DNA from 3 places in the Pokkaliibacter sp. MBI-7 genome. Region 2 is predicted to be linked to each of the others. Evidence: predicted binding sites of a transcription regulator. Region 2 holds the regulator's gene; each other region holds the start of a gene.
The links. The regulator PhoB, encoded in region 2, activates phosphate uptake and scavenging genes when phosphate is short. The targets are predictions, from matches to a motif close to TGTCATANNNNTGTCANA.
Positions count from the first base shown of each region.

Region 1: a site for PhoB is predicted at 3,276-3,293, ahead of phbB (acetoacetyl-CoA reductase). Genes of this name have one in related genera too.
Region 3: a site for PhoB is predicted at 3,108-3,125, ahead of QCD60_RS21175 (NAD(P)H-quinone oxidoreductase). Genes of this name have one in related genera too.

Region 1 covers NZ_JARVTG010000001.1:287,067-292,551, reverse strand. Annotated here, with positions in the region: gene QCD60_RS01455 (inorganic phosphate transporter) at 1-1,079, shown strand, start outside; gene QCD60_RS01450 (PilZ domain-containing protein) at 1,146-1,577, opposite strand; gene QCD60_RS01445 (OmpA family protein) at 1,558-2,286, opposite strand; gene QCD60_RS01440 (MotA/TolQ/ExbB proton channel family protein) at 2,290-3,060, opposite strand; gene phbB (acetoacetyl-CoA reductase) at 3,536-4,285, shown strand; gene QCD60_RS01430 (DUF349 domain-containing protein) at 4,343-5,485, opposite strand, start outside.
Region 2 covers NZ_JARVTG010000001.1:2,680,769-2,686,253, reverse strand. Annotated here, with positions in the region: gene argB (acetylglutamate kinase) at 21-929, opposite strand; gene phoB (phosphate regulon transcriptional regulator PhoB) at 1,478-2,170, shown strand; gene phoR (phosphate regulon sensor histidine kinase PhoR) at 2,173-3,474, shown strand; gene uxuA (mannonate dehydratase) at 3,631-4,812, opposite strand; gene QCD60_RS11970 (mannitol dehydrogenase family protein) at 4,841-5,485, opposite strand, start outside.
Region 3 covers NZ_JARVTG010000002.1:332,483-337,967, forward strand. Annotated here, with positions in the region: gene ddlA (D-alanine--D-alanine ligase) at 1-954, shown strand, start outside; gene hisN (histidinol-phosphatase) at 978-1,760, shown strand; gene QCD60_RS21175 (NAD(P)H-quinone oxidoreductase) at 1,853-2,881, opposite strand; gene QCD60_RS21180 (hypothetical protein) at 3,183-3,809, shown strand; gene QCD60_RS21185 (DUF1993 domain-containing protein) at 3,887-4,393, opposite strand; gene QCD60_RS21190 (TetR/AcrR family transcriptional regulator) at 4,446-5,069, opposite strand; gene QCD60_RS21195 (MFS transporter) at 5,462-5,485, shown strand, end outside.

The DNA of each region.
Region 1 (5,485 bases), 2.4 Mb from region 2:
CAGCTGGTGGCTGGGGAATTGCAAATTGGGACCAGTTAGGCGGGATCGTTGCCAGCTGGGTAATATCTCCTGTTATGGGCGGTATCATTGCTGCAGGATTTCTCTATCTCATCAAGTCAAGTATCACCTACAAGTCAGACATGTTAGGTGCTGCCAAGAAAGTGGTACCTGTTTTGGTCAGCTTGATGGCATGGGCATTTTTGACATATATCCTTTTGAAGGGTGTAAAGAATCTGATCAAGCTTGATTTCTTTACTGCACTGATCATCTCTGCTGTTGCTTCGATTGTTATCTATTTTGTAGTCAAACCCGCTGTTGCGCGCGCTGCTGCAATGTTGAGCAACAATAAAGATAGCGTAAATAATTTATTTAACTTGCCGCTGATTTGCTCTGCTGCATTGCTCAGTTTTGCACATGGTGCAAATGATGTTGCAAATGCTGTGGGTCCTCTTGCCGCAATTAATGATGCGTTTTTGCATGGTGGTGTTGCCTCTAAAGCAAGTATCCCGTTGTGGATAATGGCTGTTGGTGGGCTGGGTATTGCTGTTGGACTGGCACTGTATGGGCCGAAGTTGATTCGTACGGTCGGAAGTGAAATAACTGAGCTGGATAAGACCAGAGCATTTTGTATTGCTATGTCTGCAGCTCTGACTGTAATTGTAGCAAGCCAACTTGGTATGCCTGTCAGTTCAACGCACATTGCCGTTGGTGCAGTATTTGGTGTTGGTTTTCTTCGTGAGTATCTTAAATTATCTTACGAGCGGAAAATTCAGCAGATTCACGTGCACCATCAGGAAGCAGATCAGGTTGAGGTTGAGGCATTCCTGAGCCATTTCGAGCATGCAGATGTCGCCGAGAAAAAGCAGATGCTGCGAGAGCTTAAAGCGCGATCAGGTCATTCGTTACTGAATAAAAAGGAAATGAAGGGCCTGAAAAAGGCCACCAAGAAAGAGCTGGTCAAGCGCTCTGCGATCTACAGGATTGCCGCAGCCTGGGTAATTACCGTGCCGGCGTCGGCATTATTGGCTGCCTTCATATACTTTGCGATTGTGGGCTTTCAGTACAGTCATCTTCATTAACTATATGAAAACACACTAAGCTACTCAAAGGGATGGCAACTGGCCATCCCTTTTTTATGGTGAGGATTAGATAGCAGGGTTTTGATTCTGAGAACGAGGGAGCTTCAACTTATCCTGTCTGATATGTGCTCTTTGCAATACGTTAATCACTTCGCATAGCTTGTTTGTTCTTCGCAGGGAGAGGGTCAAAAACTCTGCGTGCCATTGCTTATTTGTCTTCATAATGACCCGTAACTCTACGGGTAGTTGCTGACGTTTTTCACCAATATCTGGTTGGTGGTTTAGCAGTAATAGACCCTTATAGGTTTGCCCGATGACATATTCCTGCTCTGGCTGAGAGAATGCACAGCCCGAGACACTAATATTGAGCAAATCGGTATCGTTGCCATTGAGCATTAGTTTAATGAGTAGTCTGTCGCTATGACGGAGGTCCACCCGATAGTGAGCTCTCCGAGCTTCGTTGTCAGGGAATAAGAACTTAGGACTTGATTCTTTCAAGTACAAACTCCACACGTCGATTTTGTGCCCTGCCATCAGCAGTTGTATTACTGGTGATCGGTTTGGAGTCAGCATAACCAGTTGCACTGAAACGATTCCCTGGCAAGCCCTCCAGTAAAAAGTAGCGTAGTACAGTCGTTGCGCGTACCGCTGACAATTCCCAGTTAGATGGGTATTGCTCAGTATAAATTGGCTGATTATCTGTATGGCCCTGAATATTCACTTCAAACTCTGGGTGGCCTTTGAACAGCTTTGTCAGTGCTTGCAAGATGGGTTCGGCTTCATATGAAAGATCCGTAGAGGCTGGGTCAAATAGTGCCTGCCCATTTACACGAATGTAGAGACGGTCATCTTTCTGAATAATCTGCACTTCCTTTGAAAGCATAGGTGTATCGATCATTTGCTCCAGTTCCTGGGCCATTACCGTTAGCTCAGACTGGGTTTTTGTCTCGGGAACTACAACGTCTTCCTTCTGAATAGGTTTGCGTTCTGTTGGCGCTTCATGGGGGAGTTCAATAATGGCGTTGGTTGTCCCCATCGTATTCAGGCTAAAGCGGACCGACGTGAAGATCTCTTTGAATTTTTCTATCTTGATAGTTGAAATGGAAAATAACAGTATAAAAAAAACTAGCAGTAAACTCATGAGGTCAGCATAGGTTGCAAGCCAGCCCATTTCTTCTGGTTCTTCAAGCAAGTCACGCTTACTCATGAATTATCCACCTTTACCCAAATTCACGGGTTGTCTTTGCGCTTCCGGGATATAGGAGGACAGTCTCTCATAAACGTTCAGATAGTTGTCATTGGATAAAATGCTGATTGCGCCCTCTCGAATGATTTCCAGATTCTGGACCTCCAAAAGTGTGCGGGCACGCAACTTCCCAGCGATAGGAAGAAAGAACATGGTGCTCATTAATGATCCGTAGAAGGTTGTCAGCAGAGCAACTGCCATCGCAGGGCCAATGGTATCGGGATCATCCAGCTGTGACAGCATTTGCACTAGGCCAATCAGGGTGCCGAGCATGCCAAAAGCAGGGGCATAGGATGCCATCTTCTTAAATATATCTTGTACCGTAAAGTGTCTGGCTATGAGAGAGTCGATCTCAGTCTGCAGCGTCTGTCGGATAAAGTCTTCACTAGCTGCATCAGCGAGCAGGTTGCAGGCTCGTTTGAGAAATTTGGATGTTGTTTCAACATTAGCCAGCGCAAGTAACCCATTGCGGTGGCTCACTTTGCTCAGCTCCAACATGGTGTGAATCATTTGCTGAGGTTTGGTTCGATCTTGAGCGAAGACTATAAAGGCACTTTTGAAGGCGGCGAGCACGTCTTTAAACTGAAAGGTGAGAAGGGTCGCTGCAATCGTTCCCCCGACAACAATCATCAAGCCGGGAACATTGATGAAGATATGAAAGTCGCCTCCCAGATAGATGGCTGAAACAATTAAAGCCAATCCGGATAGGATGCCGAGGATGGAGGCAAAATCCATATAACACTTCGCTCTAAAACAGGGGAGAAGGCCTCTAGGTTAGACAATGGAAACGAAAAAACAACTCTTCCGTATATCTTTCTGGGGATGTCAGTATTTGTAGTGCGACTGAGTTCCTTGCGGCGTATGCTTGGCGGGTTTCAGGATTGCTTTTTCTGGCACCTTAGGTTGTTAATTTGGCAGGTAATGCAGTTTTGTATGTCGGCTATGTTGCGAATCATCGAACTGTAACAGTTGGCGCATTCAATGCATGGGTTGACTTCGAGCGCCAGAAAGAGCGAAGTAACATCAAAACAACATATAAGTTCAGATAAGGAAGCCGTCTGACTGAGGAAAGGCACTCGCACTGTCAGGTTCATGATCGGGAAGATCCTGAATTTCCTCCGTAGGCGTGCTCTTAAGGAAGAGGTCAGTGAGCCATGTGGAAGAAAACCTATAATTTTCAATACACACAACGCGCAAGGAGAAGCAAGGCATGACTAAGCGTATTGCACTTGTAACTGGGGGAACAGGGGGAATCGGTTCTGCAATCTGCCAGAGTCTGGCAGAGCAGGGCTTTCAGGTTGTTGCGGGTTATAACAGTGGCGGCAATCACGACAAGGCAAAGGCGTGGCAGGAGGAGATGCTACAGAAAGGCCTGGAGATGGGAATAGCCTATGGCGATGTGACAAAGTATGAGTCCTGTGAGCGTTGTATCAAGGAGATAGAGGAAACGTACGGAGATACAGTCTCTGTATTGATAAACAACGCTGGTATCACTCGCGATGGTCAGTTCAAGAAGATGTCCTGGGAGCAGTGGAATGAGGTTCTCACCGCGAATCTGGACTCCATGTTCCATATGACTCGCCTGGTTATCAATCCAATGATCGATAAGGGCTGGGGGCGTATCATCAACATCTCTTCTGTCAATGCTCAGAAAGGGCAGTTCGGACAAACCAACTACTCTGCGGCTAAAGCCGGTATTCACGGCTTCACAAAGGCATTGGCGCAGGAGGTGGCTAGCAAAGGTGTGACCGTTAACACGGTATCGCCAGGATATGTGTTAACCCCTATGGTGGAAAAAATTGCACCCGAGGTGCTGGACAAAATCAAGTCAGGCATCCCCGTTGGTCGTCTGGGGACACCTGAAGAAATTGGTCACGTAGTGTCATTTCTGTGCGATGACTTCTCTGGCTACATTACCGGTTCAAACTTAGCCATCAATGGTGGTCAGCACATGTTCTGATCTGTCTCGGGGAGCTGCTCTCCCCGATCAGATTAGCTTGCAGGAGCAAAGGCGCGATCAGTATCGCGCCTTTGCTTTTTCTAGTGCGCTATGGAAGCGATTTTGAAGTACCGCATTGATTACCGGGCCATTTTCGTACCATTCCAGCTCCAGCTCATGCATTTGCACGAACAAGGGGATGGTGCCTTTGTCAGCCTGTGCCATTGATGCCTGCAGTTTTCCCAGTTGATATTGCATGCGTAGCGACTGGTCTTGCTCAGGTGAGTCCAGGCCAGCCAGCAGCTCCATACGGATACACAGCATACGCTGAGCTTCTGAGACTTCATTAACACGTTGAAGTATGGCGCTCTTACCTTGGCGGATGGCTGCCAGGCGAGTCGCCAATGGCTCCGATGTATCACTAGGCTCGATGTCAGTTGCAGCCTTGTCTGACAGTATCGCTTGTTCAGCTTCAGCCAATACCGCTGCTGCAGATCTGGTTTGTTGAAGCAGTGTCATCAAAGGTTGATGCTGTTGCTCCAGCAAGCGCTGCTCAAGCATTTCCAACTGTTCGTCTACATACTCCTGACGAGGCTCCTGCAGTACACCTGGCAGAGACTGAAACTGTTGGATAAGGGTTTTGATCTGTTCTTCGTTAATCCGGCTTTGATTGATCACTTCACTGAGCACCTGATCAAAGCGTTCAGCTTCCTGATTGGCGGCTTCAAATCGTTCCAGCCGTTCTACCTTTTGCGCCTGGAGCACGGAATCGCGGCGTTGAAATAGCTTGTCACAGCACTCACGGAAGCGTTGCCACAAGACTTGATCCTGGCGGCGACGCCCCTGGCCAAGCACTTTCCAGTCCTGCTGCAGTGTTTTGGCCCGTCGAGTGGCTGCGATGATGTCAGTCCAGCTCAGCAGTTCTACTGCTTCGTTGACGATGGCTTCTTTGGCATCTTCCTGCTGCTTGCGATAGCTTACGATGGCATCGCTGAGCTGCTCCATGTAGACGTCAAAGCGGGCTTGCAGTGTCTCACTCTCCTGACGTTCGACCGGGCTATAGGCTTGCCACTGCTGACGAGCGGTATGGCGCAACTGCTCAAGGAAATTTCCTTCCGCTGATGGGAAGGCAGCAGACTGAATGAACTCTTCCAGCTGCGTGGTTAGTTGTTGGCGCTTCTGGAGATTGTCTGCACGCAGTGCAGCTTGTTCTTCCAGATA
Region 2 (5,485 bases):
CACCGGCCTGCAGACAACCGTCAAGCCTTGAGTTTTTCGTTGGTAATCAGGGTGCCCACACCTTCGTTGGTGAACAGCTCCAGCATGGTGGCATGTGCAACGCGGCCATCGATGATATGCGCACGTTTGACGCCATTACGCACCGCTTCCAGTGCACAGTCGATCTTCGGCAGCATACCACCGGTGATGGTGCCATCGGCGATCAGGGCGTCGACATCCGCCAGCGACAGACCAGTAAGAACCTTACCCTGTTTGTCGAGCAGACCGGCAATGTTGGTCAGCAGCAGCAGTTTTTCTGCATCCAGCGCTTCAGCCACCTTGCCTGCCACCAGATCGGCGTTGATGTTATAGGAGTTACCTTCCTCATCCACCCCGATCGGAGCAATGACGGGGATAATATCGCTGGCGACCAGCAGATCAAGCAGTTCGCGGTTAATTCGTTCAACACTGCCAACATGGCCGATGTCGATGATTTCCGGCGCCTCCATATCAGGCGTCTTGTGGGTGACCTTCATCTTCTTGGCCATGATCAGACGGGCGTCCTTTCCGGTCAGGCCGATAGCACGTCCGCCGTTGGTGTTGATCAGGTTGACGATGTCTTTGTTGACCTGTCCACCTAGTACCATTTCCACTACATCCATGGTGGCGGAATCGGTCACACGCATGCCATTGATGAAGTGGGATTCGATCTTCAGTTTCTCCAGCAGCTCACCGATCTGCGGTCCGCCACCGTGCACCACCACCGGGTTGATACCGACCAGCTTGAGCATGACGATGTCACGGGCGAAGGCGTTCTTCAGGGTTTCGTCGATCATGGCGTTGCCGCCGTACTTGACCACGATGGTCTTGCCCACATAGTTCTGGATGTAGGGCATGGCCTCGCTCAGGACCTTGGCAACATTAAGGGCGGCATCGCGGGAAAGGGGCATAACGGAAATCCTTTGTCTTGACGAAATGACAGCAGTGACCCTGGGGCCGGATCGGTGACCGGGCAAACCGGCCACGCTAGTTTAAAGAAGGCGACCCGAGCTTGCTATGCAGCGACCTGATTTTCCTCAGGTTCTGCCAGTTATCGGGGCACACTCCAGAACGACGCCTGAGCGCCCGGCCCGGTTAGCCGATAACGAGGCTCAGGATGACAAAACCTCGCTACATCCTGATGAACCTGACGCACTGTTCATCCGACGAGGGCTCGATCCACAACCGGCGGTGAAGGGATCCCATTATCGATAGTGCATGGTTATCGGCCACGTCACTGCACCTTTATGTGGCTGTGGGGATAAAGTGCGACAGATGCAACCCGGACGCGGTTACCCGCTGCTCCCACACGCTGCGGTTACACCACTGCCGTTCATAACGGACAACCCCGAGAAAAGCCCGTGTATGCGCTATTAAACTTCCCTTTGTCATATTTGTGTAACACCATGTCGTTGTAATAATGCGGTCACAAGAACGCAATAGATGACAGGTAATGCACATGGCTGACAAAAAGGTCCTGATCGTCGACGATGAAGCGCCGATCAGGGAAATGATTGCCGTTGCGCTGGAAATGGCCGGCTACGAGTGTTTCGAAGCTGAAAACACCACCCGCGCCCATGCCATTATCGTCGACGACAAACCCGATCTGATGCTGCTCGACTGGATGTTGCCCGGTACCAGTGGCATCGAATTCTGCCGTCGCCTCAAGCGTGACCAGATGACCGCGGAAATGCCGATCATCATGCTCACCGCCAAGGGTGATGAGGACAACAAGATTCAGGGTCTGGAAGCAGGCGCGGATGACTACATCACCAAACCCTTCTCACCGCGTGAGCTGGTGGCCCGTCTCAAGGCGGTGCTGCGCCGCGCCGCGCCGCAGGGGCTGGAAGATCCGGTGGAAATCGAAGGTCTGCTGCTGGATCCGGTGTCCCATCGCGTCACCTCCCACGGCAAGCAGCTGGAAATGGGGCCGACCGAATACCGACTGCTACACTTCTTCATGACCCACCCCGAGCGCGCCTACTCCCGCGGACAACTGCTGGATCAGGTGTGGGGCGGTAATGTCTATGTCGAAGAGCGCACCGTCGACGTCCATATTCGCCGTCTGCGCAAGGCGCTGGGCGGACAACACGAACACCTGATTCAGACCGTACGCGGCACCGGCTATCGATTCTCCAATAAGGTTGCGTAATCATGCGCAGTTTCCTGGGCCGTCAGGCTCTGGTGTTACTGGGATGTACACTGGTCGGCGCACTCAGCGGCTATGCGCTGCTGGGGCTGAGCCTGGGACTGGCTGGCCTGCTGGGCTGGCAACTGTGGCATTTTCAGCATCTGGTACGCTGGCTGGCGAAAAACTCCAGCGAAAAGGATGACGTACCAGAAGGCAAGGGACTGTGGGGCGACATCTTTGATGAACTGTACCGCCTGCAGAAACGCAATCTGGACGAACACGACCGCCTGCGGGGTATCATCGCCCGCATTCAGGATTCCACCTCCGCGCTGAAAGACGGCGTCGTGCTGCTCGATGAAGACGGCGCACTGGAATGGTGGAATCAGGCCGCCAGCCGCCTGCTGGGGCTACGCTATCCACAGGACCGTGGACAGCCGATCACTCACCTGCTGCGCCGTCCTGACTTCGTGCGCTACTTCGACCGCTGCCGTTATCAGGAGCCGCTGGAAGTCCCTGCCCCCACCAACAGCGACCAGTATCTGCAAATCAGCATTACCCTGTTTGGCAAGGGCGACAGGCTGATGCTGGTGCAGGATGTCACCCGCCTGCACAACCTCGAAAAAATGCGTCAGGACTTCGTCGCCAACGCCTCCCATGAGCTGCGTACCCCGCTGACGGTGATCAGCGGTTATCTGGAAACCCTGGGTGATCACCTTGATCAGCTGCCACGCCCCTGGGTGCGGCCGATCCAGCAAATGGGCAAGCAGGCCAAACGGATGGAGAACCTGATTGCCGACCTGCTGACCCTGTCACGGCTGGAAACCTCGCAGATTGAATATGCCGCCGAACCGGTGGATATGGACCGTCTGCTGCACCAGATTCTGCATGATGCCGAAGCCCTCGGCACCGATAAGGGCCAGACCATCACGCTGGAAGCAGAACCGGGTTTGTGCCTGCATGGCCGCGAACAGGAACTGCACAGTGCGCTGTCCAACCTGGTGATGAACGCCGTCAAGTACACGCCTGATGAAGGCAAGATCCAGATTCGCTGGCGCCGTCAGGGCGAGGGCGCCGTTTTTGAAGTGCAGGACGATGGTATCGGCATTGATCCTATCCACATTCCTCGTCTGACCGAGCGCTTCTATCGTGCCGACCCCAGCCGCACCTCAGAAAGCGGCGGTACCGGTCTGGGTCTCGCTATCGTCAAGCATGTGCTACTACGCCACGAAGCCACGCTGCAGATTGAAAGCCAGCTGGGCAAGGGCAGTCTGTTCCGAGCTAAATTCCCTGCCAGTCTGCTGGTCAGCCTTGAGCAGGAAGCCTGACAGCACCTTCCTGTTACCCAATACGCACGCCACATAAGTATTCAGCCGAATAAAAAAGCCCGGCGACCTCACGGCCTCCGGGCTCAACTGGCAACTCTTACCGCATGATCGTCAGCGGCATAACGGCAGGCCCCTTGCGACGCCTTACAACAACACTTAAAGCACCTTGAAATGGCGTATCGCCAGCTCCACACCGCGCAGTTCCGCCAGCCCCTTCATCCGGCCCAGCAGTGAATAACCGGGGCGCCCCTGCTTACGCAAGTCATCCAGAATCTGATGGCCATGATCCGGACGCATGGGAATGGCAGGCAGATCACCGGCCTCGGCACGACGACGCTCTTCATTCACCAGCACCCGCACCACGTCAACCAGATTGGCATCACCACCCAGATGTGACGCTTCGTGGAAGCTGCCGGGTGTCTCTTCACGCTCAGTGGAGCGCAGGTGGGTAAAGTAGATACGATCAGCAAATTCGGTGGCCATGGCACACAAGTCGTTATCGGCACGGACACCGTAAGAGCCGGTACAGAAGGTAATGCCATTGGCCTTAGCAGGCACTTTCTCTACCAGCCAGGCCACATCATCGCGCGTGGAGACAATGCGCGGCAGACCCAGAATCGGCCGGGGCGGATCGTCCGGGTGAATAGCCAGACGGATGCCCGCCTCTTCTGCCACCGGCACGATGGCTTCAAGGAACAGACGCAGGTGCTCGCGCAGCTGATCTTTGTCGATGGCATCGTAGGCTGCCAGCGCCTGCCGGAAGTCATCCAGGGTATAGCTTTCTTCCGCCCCCGGCAGACCGGCGATGATGGTGGCCACCAGCTTGTCACGCTCCGCCTCCGGCAGCGCGGCCAGATAGTCAGCCGCTGCCTGCTGCTCGGCAGCCGAGTATTCACTCTTCGCTCCCTCGCGCTGCAGGATGAACAGTTCAAATGCGGCAAAGGCAATCTGATCAAAACGCAGCGCACGGGAGCCGTCCGGCAGCTCATAAGCGAGATCAGTGCGGGTCCAGTCCAGCACCGGCATAAAGTTGTAGCACACCGTGTCGATGCCACAGGTAGCCAGATTACGCAGGCTCTGCTGATAGTTGGCGATGTATTCGGCATAGCGACCGGTGCGACGCTTGATGTCTTCATGCACCGGAATACTCTCGACCACCGCCCAGCGCAGTCCGGCAGCTTCAATCACGGCCTTGCGCTCAGCAATCGCAGCAACGGGCCAGACCTCACCGTTGGCAATGTCATGCAGGGCAGACACAATGCCCGTCGCTCCGGCCTGACGGATATCCATCAGGGAAATGTCGTCGGCTGGTCCAAACCAGCGCCAGGTATGTTCCATAACACGGCTCCTAAGATACGGGTTCAGATCAGCCTTGCAGCTGAGCAATAAAAGTTCGGGCGGTCGAGGGCTGGCTCAGCGCAGTCAGCGCCTCACGCAGCCGCACCAACAGGGCCTGGTCCTGCAATAGCTGGGCAGGGAAGATAGCGTCCACTGACAGCAATGCCAGCAACGGATCGGCCTCACTGGCCGCCGCCAGCAATGTCGCCTGCATCGGGTCATTCAGAGTAAGCAGCCCCTTACTGGCCTGCATGACAGTCATTACCCAGGCGGCAATGCCCAGCTCAGTACGACGGCAGGGCAACTGATCGTGATGCAGCTGTTGCATCCCCGCCAGCCAGCGTTGTGGCAGTTTCTGTGAACCGTCCATGGCAATCTGGCGTAACTGATGGTGAAGGCTGTCGTTGGCAAAGCGGGCCAGCAGCTGGTCAGCATAGGCGTCGATGTCCACGTCAGCGGGCATAGACAGCGTCGGTTTGGCTTCCTCCAGCATGTAACCGCGCAGCAGTGCACACACCTGCGGGTCAGCCACGGCTTCGGCGACGGTGACATAGCCCAGCAGCGGCCCGAGATAAGCCAGCAGTGAATGGCTGCCGTTCAGCATACGCAGCTTCATCGCCTCAAACGGCGCCACATCCGCCACCATCTGCACGCCATCAACTTCCCAGTCAGG
Region 3 (5,485 bases), on a different contig from region 2:
TGGTATCTGAATACCGACTCACTGGCTCTGCTCAACAGCGAGAATCCCGAGCTGGGCGTGCTGAATGCCAGTTCACAAGCGGTGTCTCTGGTGGCGGGGGAGTCTGCCGGGCAGCTGGTCAGGTTGCAGCATGCCGGTATGGTCGAGGCGGTCGATGTGATCTTCCCGGTACTGCACGGCCCTTATGGTGAGGATGGTTCAGTACAGGGGCTTGCCCGTCTGGCCAATGTGCCTTGTGTGGGCAGTGATATTCTTGGCTCTGCCGTGGGCATGGACAAGGACGTCGCCAAACGATTACTGCGTGACGCCGGGATACCCGTTGCTCGTCATGTGTGTCTGCGTCGGTATGAGGTCAACGATACCCTGCTGACGAAGGTTGCTGAGGAGTTTGGCTTTCCGGTCTATGTGAAGCCCGCCAACATGGGGTCTTCGGTGGGCGTGGTCAAGGTGAAAGAACTGTCGACTCTGGCTGAGGCGCTGAATTACGCGTTCCAGTACGACACCAAGGTGCTGATCGAGGCCAATATCAGTGGTCGTGAAGTCGAATGCGCTGTGCTCGGGAATGACCAGCCAATGGCCTCCATTGCCGGTGAGATCGTGACCGAGGACGGCTTTTACTCCTACGAGCGTAAGTACATCGATGAGAAGGGCGCCACGCTGGTGATCCCGGCTGTCCTGGATGATGCCACTTTCGAGCGTATCCGAATCCTGGCAATTCAGACCTTCAAGGCGCTGGAAGCACGTGGTCTGGCGCGGGTAGATATGTTCCTGACCGCGACAGGTGAGCTGTTCGTTAATGAGATCAACACTATCCCGGGCTTCACCTCCATCAGTATGTATCCCAAACTGTGGCAGGCCTCAGGTATCAGTTATACCGAGCTGATCAGCCGCATTATTGAGCTGGCCATAGAAGAGCATCAGCTCAAGAGCCAATTAAAGACTACCGGACACTGACCCCCGCAGGCGGATATTGCACCATGACGTTGACCCTACAGGACATTCAGACTTACCGCGCTTTTGCTGAGCAGCTGGCAGAGGCGGCCGCTATGGCCATTGCCCCTTACTTCCGCACACAGATGGATGTTGAGGATAAAGGCAGTGCCTTGTTTGATCCGGTAACGCTGGGTGACAAGGCTGCTGAGCGCGCCATGCGTGATCTGCTGGCTCAGCATTATCCTGAGCATGGCATCCTTGGGGAGGAAGAGGACCGCCATATGGGTAGCAGTCCGCTGACCTGGGTGCTGGATCCTATCGATGGCACCCGTGCCTTTATCACTGGCTTACCGCTGTGGGGTACGCTGATCGCACTGAATGATGGCCAGTATCCGCGCATTGGGGTGATGAACCAGCCGTACACCAGAGAGCGCTTTGTCGGTACACCCGAGGGAGCCTGGCTCAACGGTGAACCGCTGAAGGTTCGCCCCTGTGCCTCACTGGCACAGGCAAAGATAACCTGCACTACGCCGCAGATGTTCGATGCACCGCAATTGGCTCTGTTCAATAGTGTTGCTGAGAAGGCCCGACTGGTGCGTTTCGGTGGTGACTGCTATGCCTATTGCATGCTGGCAGCGGGTCATGTTGATGCGGTGGTTGAGGCGGATCTCAAACCTTACGATGTGCAGGCGCTGATGCCCATCGTCGAGGGAGCGGGTGGTGTGATGACCACGTGGAGTGGTGGTGATGCGCAAAACGGTGGTGCTATCGTGGCCTGCGGTGACAAACGCCTGCATGCCGAAATACTGGCACTGCTGCAAAAGTAACATCATGCCTGCCAGAGGTGAGTACCGTCTGGCAGGCATCGCTTCGAGAGTGTTACTGAGGTGCTGGCTGGAGCCGTTATCGAGCCCTAGCTTTAATGCTCACTGTCCACTAGCAGCATGATCTTGCCGGTATGACTGCTGCTCTCCATCAGGGCATGGGCCTTGCTGGCGTCATTCAACGCAAAACATTTGAAGATTTGCGGTCTGATTTCCCCTCGGTTTAATAACGGCCACACCTTTTCTTCCAGCTCAACCGCAATCTCCGCTTTTTCTGCCACGCTGCGCGGGCGAAGGGTGGAGCCGGTGTGAATCAGACGCTTGACCATGAGGGGCAACAGGTTAAGCCTTTCGACGGCTCCGTGTTGGGTGGCGATCTGTACAATGCGGCCAAACTTGGCGGCGACCTGATAGTTGCGAGGGACGTAGTCGCCGCCGACCATATCCAGAATCACATCGGCCCCTGCGCCACCGGTAAGCTGTTTCACTTCTTCGACGAAGTCCTGGGTTTTGTAGTTGATGGCTGCGTCGGCTCCCAGCGCGATGCAGCTGGCTGCTTTGTCATCAGACCCGACCGTGACGATAACCCGCGCGCCGAAAGCTTTGCCAAGCATGATGGCCGTCGTGCCGATGCCAGAAGAGCCGCCGTGTACCAGCAAGGTTTCGCCGGACTTAAGTTCTCCGCTCTGGAAGACGTTAGTCCAGACGGTAAAGAAGGTTTCTGGCAGAGCTGCCGCTTCTGTCAGTGAGTAGCCCTGGGGGACTGGCAAGGCGTTGCTTTCGTGAACGGTACAATATTCGGCATAGCCACCCCCTGCGACCAGTGCACAGACCTGATCGCCCAGCTGGTAGCGGCTCACCCCTGTGCCCAGTGCCACGACTTCACCGGCGATTTCGAGCCCGGGAAGATCAGATGCACCAGGTGGTGGTGCATAACCCCCTTTGCGTTGCATGACGTCCGGCCGATTAACACCCGCTACTTTTACTTTGATCAGCACTTCTCCTGCATCAGGAGAAGGCAGCGAACGTTGTGTTGGTACAAGAACATCCGGGCCACCGAATTCACGGATGGCAATTGCCGTCATCTGTTCTGGCAGGTTGGAACTGTTGTGGTTGTCGGTCATTGATACTTGGCCCCGGTTTACCGGCAGGTTTATTTCCACTGTTGCCCGCGCCGTAGTTTGCAATGGCTGCTCTGGCGCTACACAGCTACTTGGTAGCCTTCAGTTGGTGGCTGTAGACGTATATATCAAGTTACATGGTCATTCCTGACCAAGGCCTGAAAAATCTGGAACATATGGAAGCAGGGTGGCCGCGGGCACTGTGGTATTGTTTCTGGCCCACTGAAGACGTCATCCTGTTGTCACGGGGTTGGTTCAGAATGGGTGAGTAATTAACATCTGGCTTGTTGGATGTCGAAGTACCATGACAAGAAATACAGCGCTGTTCTTTGGTGTGATCCTGCTGCTTCCGTTCCTGCTGACCATCTGGCTTGATGTGTTGCCGACAGATCAGGCCATGAGCATCATTCGTGAAGATGGGCCAGTAGAGAACCTTTCCGCAGCGGGCTATTTTGTATGTGCGTTACTGACCTTGTTACTGGCCGGACGTCTCAGGTTTCCTCTGGTGTTTATTTTTCTGCTGGTGTCGCTGGGCTTACGAGAGCTGGATCTGCAGTATTGGATTGCCCCCCTTTACCGGGGCGGCTTTGAAAAGCTGGCACTGTGGTGGCAGCTGTTAATTGTCGCCTATGGAGCGACGCTCGGTACGTGTCTGTTTCAATTGGCGCGATATTGCGCGAAGCCTTTCGTTAAAGGCCTGTTTGAGTTCAGTCCGGCGGCGGTGGCCACATTTCTGGCGGCTCTGGCCATGGTATTGAGTACGATGCTGGATGCGGGGAATGGTGCCGTACAGATATTTGATCTGACAATGTCTGGCTATACGCGAAACTATCTGGAAGAAACCGTGGAAATGTTTATCCCGGTATTCTTTATGCTGTCGCTATTGATTTTCTTCCTTTCCAATCCCTTTGCTCATTTCAGTAAACATTAATCCGTTATAAACAGGAAACCCGGCACGATGCCGGGTTTCCTGTTTATAACTGAGGTGAAATTAGCTGGCCACTTTTGTCAGATATCGCCCAGATAATCCCGCTTACCTATATCCACACCGTTGTGTCGCAGAATTGCGTACGCAGTGGTCAGGTGAAAGTAGAAATTAGGCATGGCGAAGTTCAGCAGATAGCTCTTGCCACTGAAGCTCAGTTCACGACCACCAATTTTCAGAACGACGGTATGATCTTCGCTGCCATCAACATCTGCAGCCGCAATACCCTGAATAAAAGTCAGCGTCTTTTCAATGCGCTCCTGCAGATCATCGAAGGTCACTTCGGCGTCGGCGAAGGAGGGGACTTCAACGCCAGCCAGCCGGGCTGCACAACCCTTGGCCGAGTCACTGAGAATCTGAATCTGGGCAGATAGAGGAAGCATGTCAGGTGCGAGGCGGGCATTGACCAGAACCTCTGGTTTGATGCGACGGATCTCGGCGTTGGTGACCGCTTTTTCAAGAATGGCTGAAAGGTTTTTCAGACCACGAACAAACACGGGAATTGAAGCTTCGTACATCGACACAGACATGGTGCGTCTCCCTGTGGGCATGGGGGTATCACTCTTCAGTGGAGTGACTTTTTCAGGATGACGGCCATGCCCGCATAGCCGCCATCGCAATATCCAACAGTACATCTGCTGTGGCGCCATCTCGCGCCTGCATGGTCATGCCCTGCATAACCGTGCCGTAAAATCGTGCCAGTGCAACGGCATCGGTAGCGGCGGGTAAATCACCGTCCACTTTGCCTTTCTCGATACGAGCAATAATTTCCTCTTCCTTGCGTGCCCGGTAGCGCGCAACAGCTTCCTGAACTCTGGCAGAACCTACTGAACAGTTAGTGGCAGATGTCACGACCATACAGCCAGGGGGATGATCAGGATTAGCCAGCTCATTGGCTGCATTGGTAAGGACTTTCTGGATAGCTTCCCTGGCTGTAGTGCCATAGCTGAGCAGACAGCTCAGCGAAGTGCCGGGGCCATCATTCAGATAGTGTTCGATTGCTGCCAGAAACAGCTGCTCTTTGTCACCAAAGGCGCTGTACAAGCTGGGAGGATTGATTCCCATGGCGCAGGTCAGGTCACTCAGAGATGTCGCCTCATAGCCCTGTTGCCAGAACAGGCGCATAGCGGCATCAAGTGCCTTGTCCCGGTCAAAAGCGCGGGGGCGGCCACGTGGTTTGGGAGGACAGGTGCTTAGTGTTTTCATAGCGATCGATATTAAAAGGGCCCAGAGAGGCTTGCAAGCCCCAGATTGAACAAGAATTGATCTGTTGCAAATGTAAAAGAGTTAGCATGCTCCGGTTTCAAGACGCCACCTGCCAGTATTCCCTTTAACTGCCTGAATTCGACAAAAAATCATGACGATACAGGATAGAAATGAATGCTGAATCTTTCTTATGCAAATGAAAGTTACTAACCCGATGCGGTTTGTTTCTTCATGGAAACAGACTGGCTGGGGCAAAACGGCATGATTACCGAATAATTCTTCCCGAGGCCATTGGCCTTTGGATGTAGTTGCAACATAATCTCACAGATTCACTCATCTTGAAGCCTCTTCCACTGGCTTCAACTTTTCTCATCTGTTTCAAGATACATCACATGAACGATTCTAGGACTCAGGTT